2 linked regions of the Thiosulfativibrio zosterae genome follow. The protein of the gene in region 2 interacts with the protein of the main gene of each other region in a pairwise test. Links are inferred from orthologs where the notes say so. Each region holds a gene or a part of one and is shown on either strand. Other genes may lie near its edges.

Region 1 (6,325 bases), 130 kb from region 2 along the record:
ACCATGGTTGGCACCCATTTCAATCACCGCGTAATCATGTGAGGGTTGAATATTTAAGAGCGTTCTGGGAACGCCATAATCATTATTTAAATTCCCTTCGGTTGCTAAAGTATGACCTAAATGGGCTAACACACTGTGCAACATGGTTTTACAAGTGGTCTTGCCATTGCTACCCGTAATGGCAAACAAAGTTTTCAATGGGCATTGCAAACGATGCCATGCCGCAAACTGCCCTAGGGCGATGCGTGTATCTGACACCAGCACCACTGGAATATCCAAATGTTGGGCCACTTCTGGATTAGACGCCAAGATAACAGCAACCCCATGCTTGATGGCTTGAGGAATAAAATCATGGCCATCAAATTTCTGACCTTGCAGGGCAACATAGCAGTCCCCGTCTTGTATCTGACGACTATCGGTTATCATGCGTTCAAATGTAATTGATTCAGCATCAGCGCTTGCACTAATTACCTGCCCTTTTACTGCATCACTAAGTTGTTTAAGAGTCCATGTCATCTTTTTTCTTCCACGCCAGCACAGTAGCTTGATCACTAAAATAGGTTTGTTCTTGGCAAAAGGCTTGATAGGTTTCATGCCCTTTACCCGCGATGAGAATAATATCTTGCGGATTGGCTTGCGACAATGCGGTTTCTATGGCAGTTTGGCGATCAGGAATCATCAGCGGTTGCGGATGTTTTGTCGGATTAAAGCCTTGCAAAATATCGCTCAAAATATCATAAGAGGCTTCGCAACGCGGATTATCATCGGTTAAAACCACCGCATCTGCATAATTTTGAGAAACCTTGCCCATTAAAGGCCGCTTGCCCTTATCACGATTGCCGCCACACCCAAACACCACCCAAAGTTTCTGGTCGGACTGCCCAGTAGTTTCGACCGGCGCCATGTGTTGGCGCACCGCCAACAATGCCTGCTGCAAAGCATCCGGCGTGTGGGCATAATCGACCAATACACTGGGCAGACTGCGAACTTTTTCCATACGCCCCGTGACTGCTTGCAACTTGGGAAGCGCCTCTACTATGGCCGACAGCTCAAAACCATTCACCAAACTCAATCCAACCGCACAGGCTAGATTTTCAGCATTAAATCTACCCATTAACGCGGCATGCGTTGCAAATTTGGCATGCTCAGTTGCAATATCAAACATCATGCCTTGCGCATTTAGCTTTAAATTTAACAGTGACAAATCGGCTGCAACTTGCAGGGAATAGCCAAACTTTTTAGATGGCTGAGCATCCGAAGCATAAAGCGCTTGACCCAATGCATCATCTAAATTAAGCACTTGATAAGTTGCGGAGTAGTCTTCAAATAATGCTTGCTTTGCCTGACGATAAGCCGCTTCCGTTTGGTGAAAATCTAAATGATCTCGGGTCACCTGTGTTAAAGCGACCGCATTAAAAATCAGTCCCGCGATACGATTTAAAACAATGCCATGCGATGAAACTTCCATCACGCAATAACGAATGCCCTGCGCCACAAACTTTGCCAACACACGATTCAATACGATGACATCTGGTGTGGTATTTGGGCTCACTTCCAAATCGACTTTCAGCGGATTAGAGGCTACATTGGCATCATAAGTCACAAGACCATTTCCCAAAGTGCCAATCATGGCAACGGGTTCATGGGTTAAATGGCTTAGTAATTGGGCGGTATAAAACGCCGTTGAGGTTTTACCATTGGTGCCCGTTATGCCTATCAGTTTTAATTGTGTTGAGGGTGCGTTATAAAACCAGGCGGCCAATTTGGGTAAGACAGTGACCAAATCGGCAACCCACCAAATGGCCACTGCTGGTGGCATTTGGCTTAAGACTTCCTCGCAGGGTTTCTCATCTGTGATGACGCATATTGCACCTTGTGTGATGGCCTTTTCGATAAAAGCATTGCCGTGCAGCTTATTTCCAGAAACAGCGATAAAAACACTGTTGGCTTGTACTTGACGAGAATCATCAAACAAATCTTGGATGGGATAATTCGCAGCATCCCCAAGATGCCCATTCAGAATAACGAGATCCGTGGATTGGCTGATAAACTGCCAAACATCATAAAGAGGGCGCATTCATCACCTCCTTGACTATGTCTGTTGGCACATTGTATAAACGCAACACTTCAGTCATGACCTCTTTAAAAATAGGTGCCGCCACACTGCCGCCATAATAAATACCGCGACTCGGCTCATTCACCGCCACCACCATGATAAATCTTGGGTCAGAAACCGGAACCAATCCTGCAAAATAGGCAAAATATTGGTTTTCTTCGTAACCACCACGCTTGGTTTTATGCGCCGTTCCCGTTTTACCCGCCACACGGTAACCGGCAATATGCGCTTGCGGAGCAGTACCGTGGCTACCGACAACCTTCTCCATCATTTCCAACACTTCATGAGCGGACTCGGGTGACACGACTTGAATTCGGGTTTCTAAAGCATTTTCATTACCCTGCGTTTTCTTTAAAATGCTTAAAGGAACCAGCTGACCATCGTTTGCAAAGATGGTGTAAGCCTTGGCCAGCTGTAATAGGTTAATGTTAAATCCATAACCGTAAGCCGCCGAGGCATGTTCAATTTTTTGCCATTCACTATAACGCTTCATAAACCCTAGAGATTCGCCCGGCAAAAAGATACCTAAATCTTGCGCAAACCCAACATCTTGATAAAGCTGCCAAAGCTGCTCAGGTTTCATACGCATAGCAACCTTAACCATACCGACATTGCTTGATTTTTCGATGATTTGCTCGGGTGTTAAACGCCCCTTATCTTTGGGATCAGTGACTCTTTGACCTTGAATGGTGATCGAGCCTGGACTGGTGTTTATTTCTTCATCCAACGAAACCAAACCCAAGTCTAGCGCTTTCGCAATAACAATTGGTTTGACTGTAGAACCCGGCTCTACCACATCTGTAATCACTCGATTACGAATGCCTTCACCGGTTAACTGTGACCGATCATTAGGATTAAACGCAGGCAAACTCGCCATGGATAAAATTTCACCCGTTTTAGCGTCTAACACAACTGCCGTAGCAGCCTTGGCTTGGTGTTCAATCATGGCACGCTTTAACGCGCGCTCTAAAAAGAACTGCACATCCTTATCAATACTCAACACCAAATCTTTACCGGGCTTATCTTCAGTAATGTCTTGCACAAAATCAATCACATGCCCCGCACGATCTTTGATGACTTGTTTTTTTCCCGATTGCCCGGTCAACCAATCATGATAAGTCGATTCAACACCCGACAAACCCTTGCCATCAATGTCTGTAAAACCCACTAAATGCGCAGTGGTTTCGCCACCAGGATAATAGCGCTTATATTCATTTTCGACGTAAATTCCTGGAATATTAAGGTCATCTATTTTTTGTGCCAGTGTTGGCTGAATGGAACGCTTTAAATATAAAAATCGTCTATCCGGTTGACCTGCCACTTTTTGAGAAACCATATTCGCAGACAAGCCCAACCAACTCATGACCTGTTGATAGTTAGCGAGTTGTTTTTTCAAACGCGAAATTTCTTTCTCATTATGTTCAACCAATACACTCAAATCCCCTTTAGACAAATGCGCCTGTATATCCAAATAAGGTGCCAAAACTTTGGGATCGCACCACACGGATGCCATGGGCGTACTTAAAGCTAAAACAGACCCTTGTCGATCAAAGATAGTGCCGCGTGCCGCGGGAATTTCCAAGGTGCGTATTTGACGTTTATCACCCTCGGACTGTAAAAATTCAGCCTGAAGAATCTGCACATAAAAAGCTCTTGCTAAAACCAATAACGCAATAATGGCTATCATCACAAAGACAACCGAATCTCTTTTGATACGACGATTGGCCTGATATAAACTCATTTCGGTACAGTTTCCTGCTCAACCGTTGGGATCACGATTTCTTGAGTTCCTGCGACCATTGGCTCACCCGACATATCAGACATAACAGGCTTAATGAAAATAACTTGCGCTTGATTATCTGAGTTAGAGATTAAATGCATTCCCAATTTTTGGGTTGCCAAATGCTCAACTCTCGCTGGTGCCGTTAGATGATTGCGCTCAAGACTTAAGCGCCCCCATTCTTCTTGCAAGTTTTTTTGTTGCATCAATTTATCAGAATACTTTGTTTCTAATAAGCGCACTTGATGCTGAACCTGAACAACCGCCAACAGCAAAATCATCGAAATTCCTAAAAGTATGAATGCAAAAAACCCAGACCGACGCCATAAGGGTCGACTGGGTTTTGATGGGGATGACAAATTCACGCGTTCGTCGCTAGGTTATGCCTCTAGAACAATCCTAGAGGTTTCACTTAATCGGCTTGACGGCGAAGAAATGCTGGAATATCCAAGTAATTGGAGTTTCCATCAACGCTACCCGTAACACCACCGTTTACCACCATTTTAGGTCTAACGATTTCAGGCTCAACCTTGGGTGCAACTTTAACAGGCTCTAATTGCATTTCTTCTTGTTTAATCGCTTGTACCGCGGCAATATTAGGCTTAACCACTTCTGGTTTCTTGACGGCTTCAGAACTCATTAATCCTGTGGCGACAATAGTCACACGAATTTCATCTTGCATGGTTTCATCAATTGATGTCCCAATAATGACTTTAGCATCTGGCGAAGCAACTGAATCAATCACATCACCGACTTCATTAAACTCACCAATGGTGAAATCCAAACCGCTGGTAATGTTAACTAAAATTCCACGAGCGCCAGCCACTGAAATATCTTCTAACAAAGGGTTGGCAATGGCTTTCTCGGCAGCTTTAATGGCGCGATCTTCGCCCTTAGCATGTCCTACACCCATCATTGCAATTCCGCGCTCTGACATCACAGTACGCAAATCTTCAAAATCCACGTTCATTAAACCTGGACGAGTCACTAACTCTGAAATCCCTTGTACTGCGCCAAAAAGAACTTCATTCGCATAATCAAATGCTTTCGCTAGCACAAAATCACGACCTAACACTTTTAATAATTTATCGTTAGGAACGGTAATTAAAGAATCGACTTCTGCCGCTAAGGCTTCAATACCAGCATCAGCAACTTTGGTGCGACGCTCAAAATTAAAAGGCTTACTCACAACACCTACGGTCAAAATACCCATTTCGCGTGCTGCCTTAGCAACCACAGGCGCTGAGCCAGTGCCCGTTCCACCACCCATACCCGCAGTGATGAATAACATGTCAGCACCCTTAATGGCTTGCTTAACTTGTTCGATATTTTCTTGAGCGGCTTGCATGCCTTTTTCTGGATTTGCGCCAGCACCCAAACCATTTGAACCTAACTGAATACAGTTTTCGACCAATGAGTTATTTAGGGCTTGAGCATCGGTATTGGCGCAAATAAAATCAACGCCTTCTACTTGTGAACGCACCATATAGTCCACTGCGTTGCCGCCGCCACCGCCCAATCCTATGACCATAATCTTTGGCATACCAAAGGTTTGTACCGTTGTTTCTTGTAAATTAAATTTCATGATGACTCCCCTACCGACCATAAAACATGTTTAAAACATAATGATTAACTTAAACTTCATTTCGCGGCCACTTCGCCACAAAACGCTAAATTTTTTCTGCCACTCTCAATACCGCACTGCGGGATCTTGGATTCAATCGGCACTCTTCATCCGATGGAAAAATTGGCTTGCCAATCCGATTCAAAACTGGCTCAACCACAGCCAATTGAACCGGTGAATCTGGAAATAAATCTCTTAAAGTGGACTGATCTCGCAAAAACTGCTTCACAATTCTGTCTTCTAGCGAGTGAAAACTGATGATACTCATGCGTCCTTGCGTCGCCAAAACCTTAACAGCGCTCTCCAAAACAGACTTTAAAACATCCAACTCACGATTGACTGCGATACGAATGGCTTGAAAGCTTCGAGTGGCAGGATGCTTGTTTTTATCTACCTTAGGAGCAGCGATTTTTATTGCCTCTACCAAATCCAAAGTGGTATGCAATTTATCTGCATCCGACCATTCTTTGATGACGCGCGCAATACGACCCGAAAATTTTTCCTCACCGTATTGTCTTAATACCTGAGAAAGCGTTTTTTCATCCACTTGTGCAATCCAGTCTTTGGCGCTCAAACCTTGCTGCGGATTCATCCGCATATCCAAAGGTCCTTCACGCATAAAACTAAAACCTCTTTCTGCATCATCTAACTGCGGGGACGAAACGCCTAAATCAAGGAGAATACCGTCAACACGGCCTACCCAGCCTCTGGCTTCACAAAATTCCTCTAAAGCTTCAAAGCTGCCGTGTTGAATTTGGAACCCCGGATGGGTCATTTGCTCGGCAAAAGCAATCGCCTCCGGGTC
Region 2 (12,578 bases):
AAGCCCTGTAGAAATGACACAAAATTTATTCAAATTTGGCGCAATTAATAACCTACTAAAACAATCAGAAATTTTCACGCTAAAAATTTGTTAAAATACGCCAAAATTTTAGGAATCAAATTGCGATGAACTTTTCACCAGCTGCTAAATCTTTATCTGATACTCAAACCGACCTAGTCAAACGATTTACCCATTTTGAAAATTGGAAAGACCGTTATAAATATTTAATTGATATGGGCAAAACTCTGCAAGGTATGGATGAAGCCTATAAAACTGAAGACAATCGAATTCATGGCTGTCAATCTCAGGTGTGGATTCACATTGAAGAAAAGGATGGCATTTTATTCATGCAAGCCATGAGTGATGCTGCGATTGTTTCTGGCTTGATTGCTTTGTTATTAAAAGTTTATAACGGTAGATCACCTCAAGAAATTGCCAGCGCACCGCTCAGTTTTTTAGGCGAAATTGGTTTACTCCAACATCTATCTTCTAACCGCTCAACCGGCTTGTATCACATGATTAAGCGCATTCAAGCAGAAGCCAACGCACGCATACAAGCTTAATTGACGTCCATTAAAAAAGGGCCTTACGGCCCTTTTCTATTATTATTGAATTAACTGCTAATCATTAATTAAGCAATTTTCAATTGGCTTTGTTCAGTTGCTTCTAAAGCAGCAATACGATCTTCTAAAGGTGGGTGTGACATAAACAACTGTCCAAATTTAGAACCACCCGCAGAGATACCAAACGCCGCCATTTGATCAGGTAACTGACCTGGCGTCATGGTTTGTAAACGACGCAAAGCTGCAATCATATTCTCTTTACCAGCAAGGTAAGCACCACCATTGTCCGCATGGAATTCGCGACGACGCGAGAACCACATGGTAACAATGCTTGCCAAAATACCCAATAGAATCTGAGCCACTAAATCTACAATGATGAATGTCCAGCTATGACCTTCTTCTTCATTTTTAAGCACAATTCTGTCCACTGCCCAAGCAATGATTTTGGCGAAGAAAATAACAAAGGTATTCAAAACGCCCTGCATTAATGCCATAGTCACCATATCGCCATTCGCAACGTGAGCAACCTCGTGACCCAATACCGCTTCCACTTCGTTTTGACGCATGCTGCGCAATAAGCCCGTGGATACCGCAACCAATGAAGAATTACGCGTCATACCGGTTGCAAAAGCATTTGGCTCTGGTGAGTCGTAGATAGCCACTTCTGGCGTTTTGATACCCGCTTTTTCTGCTTGGCGAGTGACGGTGTCTAACAACCATTTCTCATCTGCATTGCGAGGTTGCGTAATCACTTGCGCACCCGTTGACATTTTAGCCAGCCATTTTGACATGGCTAAAGAAACGAAAGACCCTGCAAAACCAAAAATTAAGGCAAAAGCAAACAGGTTACCCAAATCTAAACTGGTTCCCTGCATATAATTACCCACACCCAAAAGGTTCATAGTAATCATTGCAACCGCAAGCACCGCAATGTTAGTTAATAAAAATAAACCTATTCGTTTCATCTCTTTTCTCCAATGATCTGAAATGTTAAATATGAAGTTTAAAGCAGGTTACCTTAGGGGCAACGCGATAAACTTTCTCTTACGACTAATATAAAGATTTTTTATAATGTTTCAAGGGATACTTGTGCAAAAAAGCCTAAAAACCTTTGAAATAATCTTAAGGAAGTATTTGTGAATCAACCTCTTCAAACCGAGCGTTATCTATTTCTGGCGGGCAGCCTAAATATGCTGCTCATTATCATCTTAGGTGCATTAGCCAGTCATGCATTAAAACCACAAATGAACATTGAACAACAAGGCTATTGGCAAACGGCTCTTTTTTATCATAGCTTGCATGCTTTTACCTTGTTTTTATTGGGATTTTTAGCGCAAAAACAACCAGGCCTGGTTAAAATTTGGCAAAAATTAGCCATTTTAAATGGCTTGGGAATTTTGTTTTTCAGTGGTGGTCTTTATGTTTTGGCAATGGGTTTTCAATCCCTGCACTTTTTAATTCCGATTGGCGGATTCATTTGGATGATTCACTGGGGCTGGCTCAGTTGGATCTGGATTAAACCGCCTAGACTTCCATAAAATAAAAAAGGTGCCGAAGCACCTTTTATTAAATTAACCATTAAAGCAACCGTTAAAGCAAAACATTATTTCAACTTATCTTTCAATAATTGATTCACCTGCCCTGGGCTGGCTTGGCCTTGCGAGGCTTTCATCACTTGCCCCACAAAGAAACCAAACATTTTTTCTTGGCCTGCTTTGTAGGCTTCAACTTGATTCGGATTAGCGGCAAGCACTTCATCGATCAACTTTTCAATCGCTGAACTGTCCGTAATTTGCACCAGACCTTTAGCCGCAATAATTTCTTCAGCAGAACCTTCACCCTTCCACATGGCATCAAACACTTGTTTAGCAATTTTGCCAGAAATCGTATTGTCTAAAATTTTGGCTAACAAACCACCCAGCATAGCTGCTGACACAGGCGAGTTTTTAATATCTAGATTATGTTGATTCAACGCTTTCGATAGCTCGCCCATCATCCAGTTGGCAGACAACTTGGCATCTTTGGTCAACGCAACCAAGCCCTCAAAATACTCTGCCATGCCACGCGAAGCAGTTAAAACAGCTGCATCATATTCCGACAAACCAAACTCAGACATATAACGATCTCGCTTACCATCAGGCATTTCTGGCATTTCTGCACGAATCGCTTCAATGTCTTCATCGGTAATGATCACTGGTAATAAATCTGGGCAGGGGAAATAACGGTAATCATTGGCTTCTTCTTTAGCACGCATAGAACGAGTTTCGTTTTTATCGGCATCATACAAACGGGTTTCTTGAACAACCTTGCCGCCCGATTCTAAAATTTCGATTTGGCGCTCGATTTCTATTTCAATAGCCGCTTCAATAAACTTGAAAGAGTTGATATTTTTCAACTCAGCACGCGTGCCAAATGGCGTACCAGGTTTGTGCACCGACACATTCGAGTCCACACGGAAAGAGCCTTCCTGCATATTACCGTCACAAATCCCTAAATACTGGACCAGCTCGTGCATTTTTTTGGCATAGGCAACCGCTTCTTTGGCAGAGCGCATATCGGGTTCCGATACAATTTCTAGCAAAGGCGTTCCTGCACGATTCAAGTCAATGCCTGTCATACCCGGAAAGGCATCGTGCATGGATTTACCCGCATCTTCTTCCAAGTGAGCGCGCGTTACGCCAATTTTCTTTTTAACACCATCGACTTCAATTTCAACCACCCCACCCTTATCCACAATTGGATAAGTAAACTGTGAGGTTTGATATCCTTTGGGTAAATCAGGATAAAAATAATTTTTACGGTCAAACACGGATTTGCGCCCAATGTTTGCACCTATTGCTAAACCCAGTTTTATGGCCGCAGGAATCACCGCTTTATTTAAAACCGGTAGCTGTCCAGGCATCCCCAAATCTAGCAAGTTAGCTTGCGTATTGGGTTGTGCGCCATATGCAATAGCTGAACCCGAAAAAATCTTTGTTTGCGTGGTTAATTGAGCGTGAATCTCCAAACCGATAACAACTTCCCAAGTCATTTTCTTCCCCTTCAAATTATTGGTAAGCCGCTGGCATTTGTTTATGCCAATCGGTCGTTTGTTGATATTGATGCGCCACATTTAGCAATTTGGCTTCGGCATGATAATTACCCACGATATGCAACCCTACTGGACGACCTTCCACAAACCCAGCAGGCACCGACATTGCTGGCAAGCCGGCCAAGTTAACTGGAATGGTATACAAATCTGCTAAATACATACTGATGGGATCATCTGATTTTTCACCAATGTTAAATGCAGGGGTTGGGGCCACTGGCCCAACAATCACATCACAGCTTTCAAAGGCTTTCATAAAATCGTCTTTAATCAAGCGGCGTAATTTTTGTGCCTTTAAATAGTAGGCATCGTAATAACCCGCTGATAAAGCATAAGCGCCGACCATAATGCGGCGCTTCACTTCTGCGCCAAAGCCTTCAGAGCGCGAACGGGTGTATAAATCGTTTAAATCTTGCGGATTTTCACAACGATAACCATAACGCACGCCATCAAAACGCGATAAATTGGAAGACGCTTCGGCCGGTGCCAATACATAATAAGCAGGCACCGCTAAATCTTTATTAGGCAAACTGACTTCAACTACTTGCGCACCTTGTTTTTCCAGTTCGGCGATGGCGGTTTTAATTACCGTTGCAACCCCAGCATCCAAACCTTCTCCAAAATACTCTTTAGGCACGCCGACTTTTAAGCCTTTTAAAGAGGCATTTAACTCGGTTGTATAATCTGGTTTTGCCTGTTCAAAACTGGTAGAGTCACGCAGATCAAAGCCTGCCATAGCGGTTAATAACCAAGCAGAATCTTGCGCAGAGCGCGTCATAGGACCGCCCTGGTCAAAACTGGAAGCGTAGGCAATCATGCCGTAACGCGATACCGCACCATAAGTGGGCTTAATGCCTGAAATACCACAAAAAGAAGCTGGCTGACGAATAGAACCACCGGTATCCGTACCCGTCGCTAAGGGCGCTAATCCAGCCGCAATAACCGCTGCAGCGCCCCCAGAAGAACCGCCCGGAACCGCTTTTAAATCCCAAGGATTTTTGGTGGGCCCAAAATAACTGCTTTCAGAGGAGGACCCCATGGCAAATTCATCCATATTGGTTTTACCCAAAATTGGCATATTCAATTCTTTAAGCTGTTCAACCACATGAGCATCATAGGGTGCAACAAAATTGCTCAACATTTTTGAACCACAAGTTGTTTTCACCCCATCAATACAAAAAATGTCTTTGTGCGCAATGGGAATACCCGTTAAAGGATGAGCGTTGCCAGCATCTAGCTTGGCATCCGCTTCTTTGGCCATAGCTATTGCCAATTCGGGCGTAACAGTAATGTAGGCATTGAGTTCTGGGTCAAATTTTGCAATTCTGTCCAAGTAATGTTGAGTCAAGGCAACGCTGGTTAATTGGCGACTTTGCAATTGTTCGCTCATTTGCTGAATACTTAATTTATGCATTTTTATCTCACTCAATCACTTGGGGAACTAGATACAAACCATCTTGGGCGGCAGGCGCAAGCTTTTGATATTTTTCATGGTGGTCAGTTTCAGTGACAACATCATCGCGCAGTCTTTGCACCTGGTCTAATGGATGCGCCATTGGGGTAACATGGTCCGTATTAACCGCCGCCATCTGGGCAAATAAATCTAAAATGTTAGACAATTTTTCTGCAACAGCCGGTACTTCAGACTCTTTCACTGAAATCGCTGCTAAGCGAGAAATGGTTTCAACTTCTTTTTGTCCGATTGACACAAAATTCCCCTTAAATCTGCTTTATTAACCAAGTATTTTTTTTACAACGAAAAACCTTTATAAATTACCACATTTTGGTCATTCAAAAAAGTCATAAGCACCTTTTCACTGCATAATTCGCTCAGTCAATCATTCGTCACACATTGAAAACCTGAATTAAAACCAAGATTAATGGCATTTTTTCTGTCTTTACTTATTGATTGATATAAAATACCTTGATTAAACAACCCACCTCTTTATTCAAAGGATTTTGACCAATGTTTCGTAAACTCATGGGACTCTTCTCTAATGACCTTTCAATCGATTTAGGAACCGCTAACACGCTGATTTATGTTCGCGGAAAAGGTATGGTTCTCAATGAGCCTTCTGTTGTCGCCATTCGCATTGGCGACCATGGAAAACCTCGCTCTATTGTGGCGGTCGGTGAAGGCGCCAAAGAAATGTTGGGTAAAGAAAACCAAAAAATCATTACGGTTCGCCCACTTAAAGACGGTGTTATAGCTGACTTCGAAGTCACTGAAAAAATGTTGCAAGCCTTTATTCGTAAAGTCCATGAAGCCAGATTCTTTCAGCCAAGCCCACGTGTATTAGTTTGTGTGCCTTGTGGTTCTACGCAAGTTGAACGCCGCGCCATTCGTGAATCGGCTGCGGGCGCAGGTGCTCGTGAAGTTTACCTCATTGAAGAACCCATGGCAGCTGCTATTGGCGCTGGCATGCCGGTCAGCGAACCGATTGGCTCAATGGTGGTTGATATCGGTGGTGGTACCACTGAAGTGGCAACCCTATCTTTAAACGGTATTGTTTGGTCTGCATCCGTAAAAGTGGGTGGTGACCGTTTTGATGAAGCCATTATTAAATATGTTCGTCGTAATTACGGCATGATTATTGGTGAAGCGACTGCTGAAAAAATTAAAAAACAAATTGGTACCGCTTATCACGAAGTGAATCCGGATACGATGGAAGTGCACGGTAGCAATATCGCAGAATCGGTTCCGCGTCGCTTTACTTTAAACAGCAATGAAGTGTTAGAGGCCCTACAAGAGCCTTTGGCACAAATTGTCAGTGCTGTGCGTACTGCACTAGAATTTACCCCACCAGAACTGGGGGCAGATATTGCTGAACACGGTATTGTTTTAACAGGCGGAGGCGCATTGCTTCGCAATCTAAACACCCTGCTTTCTGAAGAAACAGGCATTCCAGTTATCATCGCTGACGACCCACTCACCTGTGTGGCGCGTGGCGGCGGTCGTGCATTAGAGATGATGGATGAAAAAGGCATAGATGTATTTTCTTTTGACTAAGGTCATCTCATCTATTTAGTTCAGCATTACACCGAGTGGTACGGGAGAAAACACCATTAGCTTAAATTCAACGACCCCTCAACAAGAGGGGGTTCAATTTATTATTATATTTGTGTTTTCGATTGTGCTCATGGTCACGGATCATTACACTCAGCTGATGGACAATGTTCGTAGCGTTCTTCTAACAGCGCTCGACCCTATCGAAAAAGTGGCCACAGCGCCGCAAGACATTTACAAATGGCTTTCACAAGACTTCAACACCCTTAGCCAACTGGAAAATGACAAGCAACAACTTGAAACAGAAAACCTACTACTCAAAGCGCAGCTTCAGCAACTCAATAAATACAAAATTGAAGTCACCCGTTTAAACGCTTTGTTAGGCACTGCCAGTCAGATCCCTAAAAATACCAGTCAAATTGCCAGCGTCATAGGCTACAGTGATTCGCCACTTGCACATTTTTTAGTCGTTAACCGCGGTCAATTAGAAAAAGTTAAACTCAACAGCCCCGTCATTGATGCGCAAGGTCTCATTGGTAAAGTCAATCAGCTCTCCCTTAACTCAGGCAGAGTTTTGCTGATTACCGACCCAGACAGCCAAGTACCGGTTCGCATTCAACGCACTGGACAACGCGGAATTTTAACCGGCACAGGAAATGACAAATTGCTTTTAGAATACATCCCCAATTCTAGCTCCATCATTATTGGTGATATTGTCGAAACTTCTGGCTTAGGCGGCATTTTCCCAGAAGGAATTCCAGTGGCGAAAGTCGCCAGTTTGCAAAACTGGGATGACCAACCCTATTTTGAAATTTATGCCCAAGCCCTTGCCAATCTCCACATTTCAAACAAGGTGTTAATATTACAACAACCTGTTCCAACCTCTGGCGAGGTGTTCCATGACTGAAAAACTGATGCATTTTCGTTTTTCGCAAGTTAAGTGGTTACTTTTTTTGAGTTACTTCATAACGCTGGTTTTAGACTCCATGAATAGCTTAGCCTTGTTGCCAGTGACACTACCTTCCATGACGCTTCTCATGCTGTTGATTTGGACCATGCTGTTACAAAACAAAACCCATTTGTTTACGGCTTTGATTTTAGGGCTTTTAAGCGATGGGATATTTAACTCCGTCTTAGGTGCTCACGCCATTTTATTCTCCTTACTGGTTTTCTTATTGCTAAGAATCCGCTTTAGCTTTAGAAGTTATCCGTTATGGCAGCAAACATTTATTATTACATTGTATTTTTATGCCGCTAAGATTTTAGGATTCTTTTTGTTACAGCCGGTTTTCAACGCCAGCAATGCCTACGACTATTGGCTTTCACCCTTACTGATTATTATTTTATGGCCAGTGACCCTTTTCATTATCAAACACCAGTGCCTTAAAGTGGCCTCCGCGCCTTAGCAGATTCATATGGCTCAACTTGTCCACAATACTGACGCCGAAAAGTTAGTTCAAAAACGCCTATTGCATACTCGCCTAATACTGGCGATGGTGTTTGTACTCATACTCTTTGGGGTTTTAATTGCACGCATGGGTTATTTGCAATGGTTTAACTACCATCACTACAAAAGCATGGCTGATGGCAATCGTATTTCCATTGAAACCATCCCCCCAATGCGTGGCAAAATTTATGATCGAAACGGCCATGTATTAGCCGACAATCAATCTATTTTTGTGCTGCGCTTTGACAAAAAAAAGATGAACAAACAGGAAAACTACCCAGATCAACTCATGCAACTTTTCCCAGAAATTGCTGCGGATAAATGGCAAGAATTTTTTAAACGCCTGCAAAGTGGTTATCGTGCCAAGGTATTAACCTTTGATGTCAACCTCACTGAAAAACAGGCTGCAACCTTTGCGGCTAACAGTGACCGCTTTCCTGGGGTTTCCTTAACCGCCAAGCTCAAACGCTACTATCCTTACAAAGATTTAGTTTCTCATGCCCTAGGTTATGTCGGCCGCATCAATGACAAAGAAACCCAAACACTTGATACAGATCGTTACCTAGGCACAGATGTTATGGGAAAATCTGGGGTTGAAAAACAATATGAAGATCTACTATTAGGCTACCCAGGCTATAAAGAAATTGAAACCAATGCCCGCGGCAGAGTGCTCAGAACCCTAAGCACCACCCCTGCTACTCCTGGCAAAGACATTCACCTAACTTTGGATATTCGCTTGCAAAAATATGCCGAGAAGTTGCTAGAAGATCAAAGGGCGGCGGTCGTTGTGATGGAGCCAAAAACTGGCGAAATTTTAGCCTTTATCAGTCATCCCGGTTATGACCTGAATTTATTTGTGGATGGCATCAGTCAAAAAAATTACGATGAATTGATTCATAACAAAGGCCGCCCGCTCATTAATCGTGTTACTGATGGTCAATATCCTCCCGGCTCAACCATCAAACCTTTCGTGTCACTGGGTTCGCTTGAAAACGGCATCATTACGCCCGAAAAACAAATTTTTGACCCAGGTTATTATGTTTATATGGACCACCGATATCGTGACTGGAAGCGTGGTGGGCATGGCATAGTCAATATGAGCGACGCCATTGAACAATCTTGCGATACCTATTATTATGATTTGGGGTTAAAAATGGGCATAGACATGATTCATGACGCACTTTACCCTTTCGGATTCGGGCACGAAACAGGGATTGATTTACCCGCCGAAAAAAAGGGAATCCTGCCCTCTAAAGCCTGGAAAAAAGAAGCGCGTGGACAAAACTGGTATAACGGGGAGACGATTATCGCGACCATTGGGCAAGGCTATTTCTTGGCAACGCCTTTGCAACTGGCAAAATCTGTGGCAACCCTTGCTAACCGCGGCAAAATATCAGAACCCCACTTATTAAAAAACCAAAACACCTCTAATGATGAAAACCTGTTGATTCCTATCAATAAAATCTCAAATTGGGAGAAAGTGATTCAAGCCATGGTCAAGGTGATGCACGGCACCCATGGAACCGCTCGTGCCTATACCAAAGGATTGCCCTTTAAAATGGCGGGCAAAACCGGCACGGCCCAAGTATTTAGCTTAAATGAAGAAGAGTATGATGCCGACAACATCGACCGCACTTTGAGAGACCATTCCTTATTTATCGGGTTTGCGCCGGTCGATAACCCAGAAATTGCCATCAGCGTTGTCATTGAAAACGCCAGTGCCAAAGCTGCACCTGTTGCTGTCGACATTGCTCGCTATTATTTTGAACATCTAGCCACTGAGAAACAAAATGCAAATTGATTTAACTGGGCAAGAAAAGGTCTATCGAAAAAATAAAGGGCTACTTTCGGCGCTGCACTTAGATCTGTGGTTATTGATTGGCATTTTAATTCTGATTTTACTCAGCAGCCTAGTGGTTTTTAGTGCCTCTGGTGGAGATGAAGAAGTGACTTTGCGACATTTATCAAGGGTTGGCATTGCCTTTATCATTATGGTTGCGTTTGCACAAATTCCACCGACTTATTTAAGAGTGATTGCCCCCTGGCTTTTTACCGCGGGGCTTATCATGTTATTGGCGGTTGTGCTATTTGGTCAAATTGGCAAAGGCGCACAGCGTTGGCTAGACTTAGGCTTCTTTAGATTTCAACCCTCAGAGCTCATGAAACTCGCCCTGCCGATGATGCTCGCTTGGCTCTATGCTCACGACCACCTTCCCCCACCTGGCAGAAAAATGCTGTTTGGTCTTTTTTTAGTGGGTCTTTCTGCGGCTTTAATCATTATTCAGCCAGACCTAGGCACCTCCATACTCATTGCCATGAGCGGCTTGTTTGTATTGTTTTTTGCTGGACTCTCCTGGAAGTGGATTTCAGTGGCCGCCCTAATCGTAGCCGCCAGCGCACCGGTGATCTGGAATTTTTATATGTATGAGTACCAAAAACAAAGGGTCATGACCTTTCTAAACCCAGAATCCGATCCTTTAGGCAGTGGATATCACATTATTCAATCCAAAATCGCGATTGGCTCTGGCGGCATTGAAGGCAAGGGCTTTTTAGGCAGTTCACAGGCTCACTTGGATTTTTTACCAGAAAGCACTACTGACTTTATATTTTCAGTGCTCGCAGAAGAGTTTGGGCTGATAGGCGTTGTGTTATTACTTATTCTTTACAGCTTAATTATCGCCCGAGGCCTATACATTTCCAGTCAAGCACAAGATAACTTTACCAGACTACTGTCTGCCAGTTTAGTGATGACCTTGTTTATTTATGTGTTTGTAAATATCGGCATGGTCAGTGGATTATTGCCAGTGGTTGGGCTCCCCTTACCCCTTGTCAGTTACGGCGGGAGCGCGCTGCTGACACTCATGATCAGTTTTGGTATTTTAATGTCTATTCATACGCACAAAAAAATGCTCTCCACTTAAACACACTCTAACGAAAACCTGACAATCCCCTTCAAGCCATTTAGATTCTGTGCGATTTGTGTTAAATTATCGCTCATTTAACTAATTTTATTAAAAGCAGTGACTCAACGCCTATGACCTTTTTAAAAACTCTTTTCATGAGCGCAAGCTTTCTTGTCATGAGCTTCGCCACCCAAGCCCAAGACTTACCTACGCCAACTCAAGTCCCTACCCCACAAATTATTCCATCTGCGCCAAACATGGCGGCAAATGCTTATGTTTTAGTGGATTTTGACAGTGGCGATATCCTAGCCGAAAAAAATGCCGACGAACGCGTTGAACCCGCCAGTTTGACCAAAATCATGACCGGTTTTGTGGTCATTAATGAACTGATCAATGGCAATATTAAAATGAGCGACCCAGTGAATATTTCCAGCAAAGCATGGAAAATGCCTGGTTCAAAAATGTTTATCGAAGTCGGTAAACAAGTGTCTGTACAAGACTTAATAAAAGGCATGGTTATTCAATCAGGCAATGATGCCAGTGTTGCCTTAGCAGAACATATTGCGGGTAGCGAAGCGGTTTTTGCCGAATTGATGAACAAATATGCCGCTAACTTAGGCATGACCAACACGCATTATGTCAATTCAACGGGCTTACCAGATCCAGACCACTACACCACCGCCAATGACCTGGCCAAACTGACTCGAGCGCTGATTTCGCAATTTCCAGAAGAATACAAATGGTACTCAGAAAAACAATTTACCTTCAATGGCATCACGCAATACAATCGCAATAAATTGCTTTGGCAAGATGCCACCGTTGATGGCTTAAAAACCGGGCACACAGAATCTGCTGGGTATTGCCTAGTGTCTTCTGCCAAACGCGAAGATATGCGCTTAATCAGTGTGGTTTTAGGCACAGAATCAGCCAATATGCGTATCCAAGAAAGCCAAAAAATTCTTAATTATGGCTTTCGTTTCTTTGAAACCCACAAACTCTATTCCAGCATGCAACGCTTAAACGATGCGCGTGTTTGGGAAGGTAATCGTGATCAAGTTGGCGTGGGTTTAACTGATGATTTATATATCACTATTCCGCGTGGTCAATACAAAAGCTTAAAAATTGAAACCACCATCAATAATCACATTGAAGCACCGCTTGCTCAATTAGATAATTTAGGCACGCTCAGCGTATCTTTGGGCGACACCCTGATTACAGAAAAGCCAATTGTTGCTTTAGCCAATGTTGAAGAAGGTTCTTTCTTTAAAAAATTGATAGACCAAATCAAACAAATTATTAACTCTCTTTTCCACTTGTTTGATTAGGAATTGGCATGACTGTCGCACAACAACAAACTGTCTACTTAAACGGCCAATTCGTGCCGATGACCGAATCGCAAATTTCGACCCAAGACCGCGGATTTTTATTTGGCGATGGTGTTTATGAAGTCATTCCCGTTTACCAAAAGCAACTGTTTGAATTTGACGCTCACCTAGAGCGCTTAAAAAACAGCTTACAAGCCACCAGCATTCTGAATCCACTCACGGATGCTGAATGGAAAAAGCTGCTC

The links.
Region 1: the proteins of THMIRH_RS03950 (region 2) and ftsZ interact in binary tests that used the Escherichia coli proteins (3 or more experiments, as listed by UniProt). The link is inferred for Thiosulfativibrio zosterae from one-to-one orthologs.

The regions. Positions count from the first base shown.
Region 1 is NZ_AP021888.1:783,962-790,286, reverse strand. The notes cover bases 3,396-6,325. They hold ftsZ (cell division protein FtsZ), read right to left. Parts: upstream 5,482-6,325; coding sequence 4,309-5,481; downstream 3,396-4,308. Other genes in these bases: rsmH (16S rRNA (cytosine(1402)-N(4))-methyltransferase RsmH), read right to left, coding at 5,567-6,325; ftsL (cell division protein FtsL), read right to left, coding at 3,854-4,177; THMIRH_RS03345 (peptidoglycan D,D-transpeptidase FtsI family protein), read right to left, coding at 3,396-3,857. In the rest of the region: THMIRH_RS03355 (UDP-N-acetylmuramoyl-tripeptide--D-alanyl-D-alanine ligase), read right to left, coding at 1-516; THMIRH_RS03350 (UDP-N-acetylmuramoyl-L-alanyl-D-glutamate--2,6-diaminopimelate ligase), read right to left, coding at 500-2,077; more of THMIRH_RS03345, read right to left, coding at 2,061-3,395. UniProt on the Escherichia coli protein: Essential cell division protein that forms a contractile ring structure (Z ring) at the future cell division site. The regulation of the ring assembly controls the timing and the location of cell division.
Region 2 is NZ_AP021888.1:912,379-924,956, reverse strand. The notes cover bases 4,781-7,639. They hold THMIRH_RS03950 (rod shape-determining protein), read left to right. Parts: upstream 4,781-5,617; coding sequence 5,618-6,661; downstream 6,662-7,639. Other genes in these bases: mreD (rod shape-determining protein MreD), read left to right, coding at 7,558-7,639; mreC (rod shape-determining protein MreC), read left to right, coding at 6,792-7,565; gatC (Asp-tRNA(Asn)/Glu-tRNA(Gln) amidotransferase subunit GatC), read right to left, coding at 5,073-5,360; gatA (Asp-tRNA(Asn)/Glu-tRNA(Gln) amidotransferase subunit GatA), read right to left, coding at 4,781-5,065. Also shown: THMIRH_RS03980 (SufE family protein), read left to right, coding at 126-563; protease HtpX, read right to left, coding at 632-1,528; THMIRH_RS03970 (DUF423 domain-containing protein), read left to right, coding at 1,700-2,101; Asp-tRNA(Asn)/Glu-tRNA(Gln) amidotransferase subunit GatB, read right to left, coding at 2,167-3,594; more of gatA, read right to left, coding at 3,611-4,780; more of mreD, read left to right, coding at 7,640-8,064; mrdA (penicillin-binding protein 2), read left to right, coding at 8,074-9,906; rod shape-determining protein RodA, read left to right, coding at 9,896-11,026; THMIRH_RS03925 (D-alanyl-D-alanine carboxypeptidase family protein), read left to right, coding at 11,164-12,333; THMIRH_RS03920 (D-amino acid aminotransferase), read left to right, coding at 12,342-12,578. UniProt on the Escherichia coli protein: Forms membrane-associated dynamic filaments that are essential for cell shape determination. Acts by regulating cell wall synthesis and cell elongation, and thus cell shape.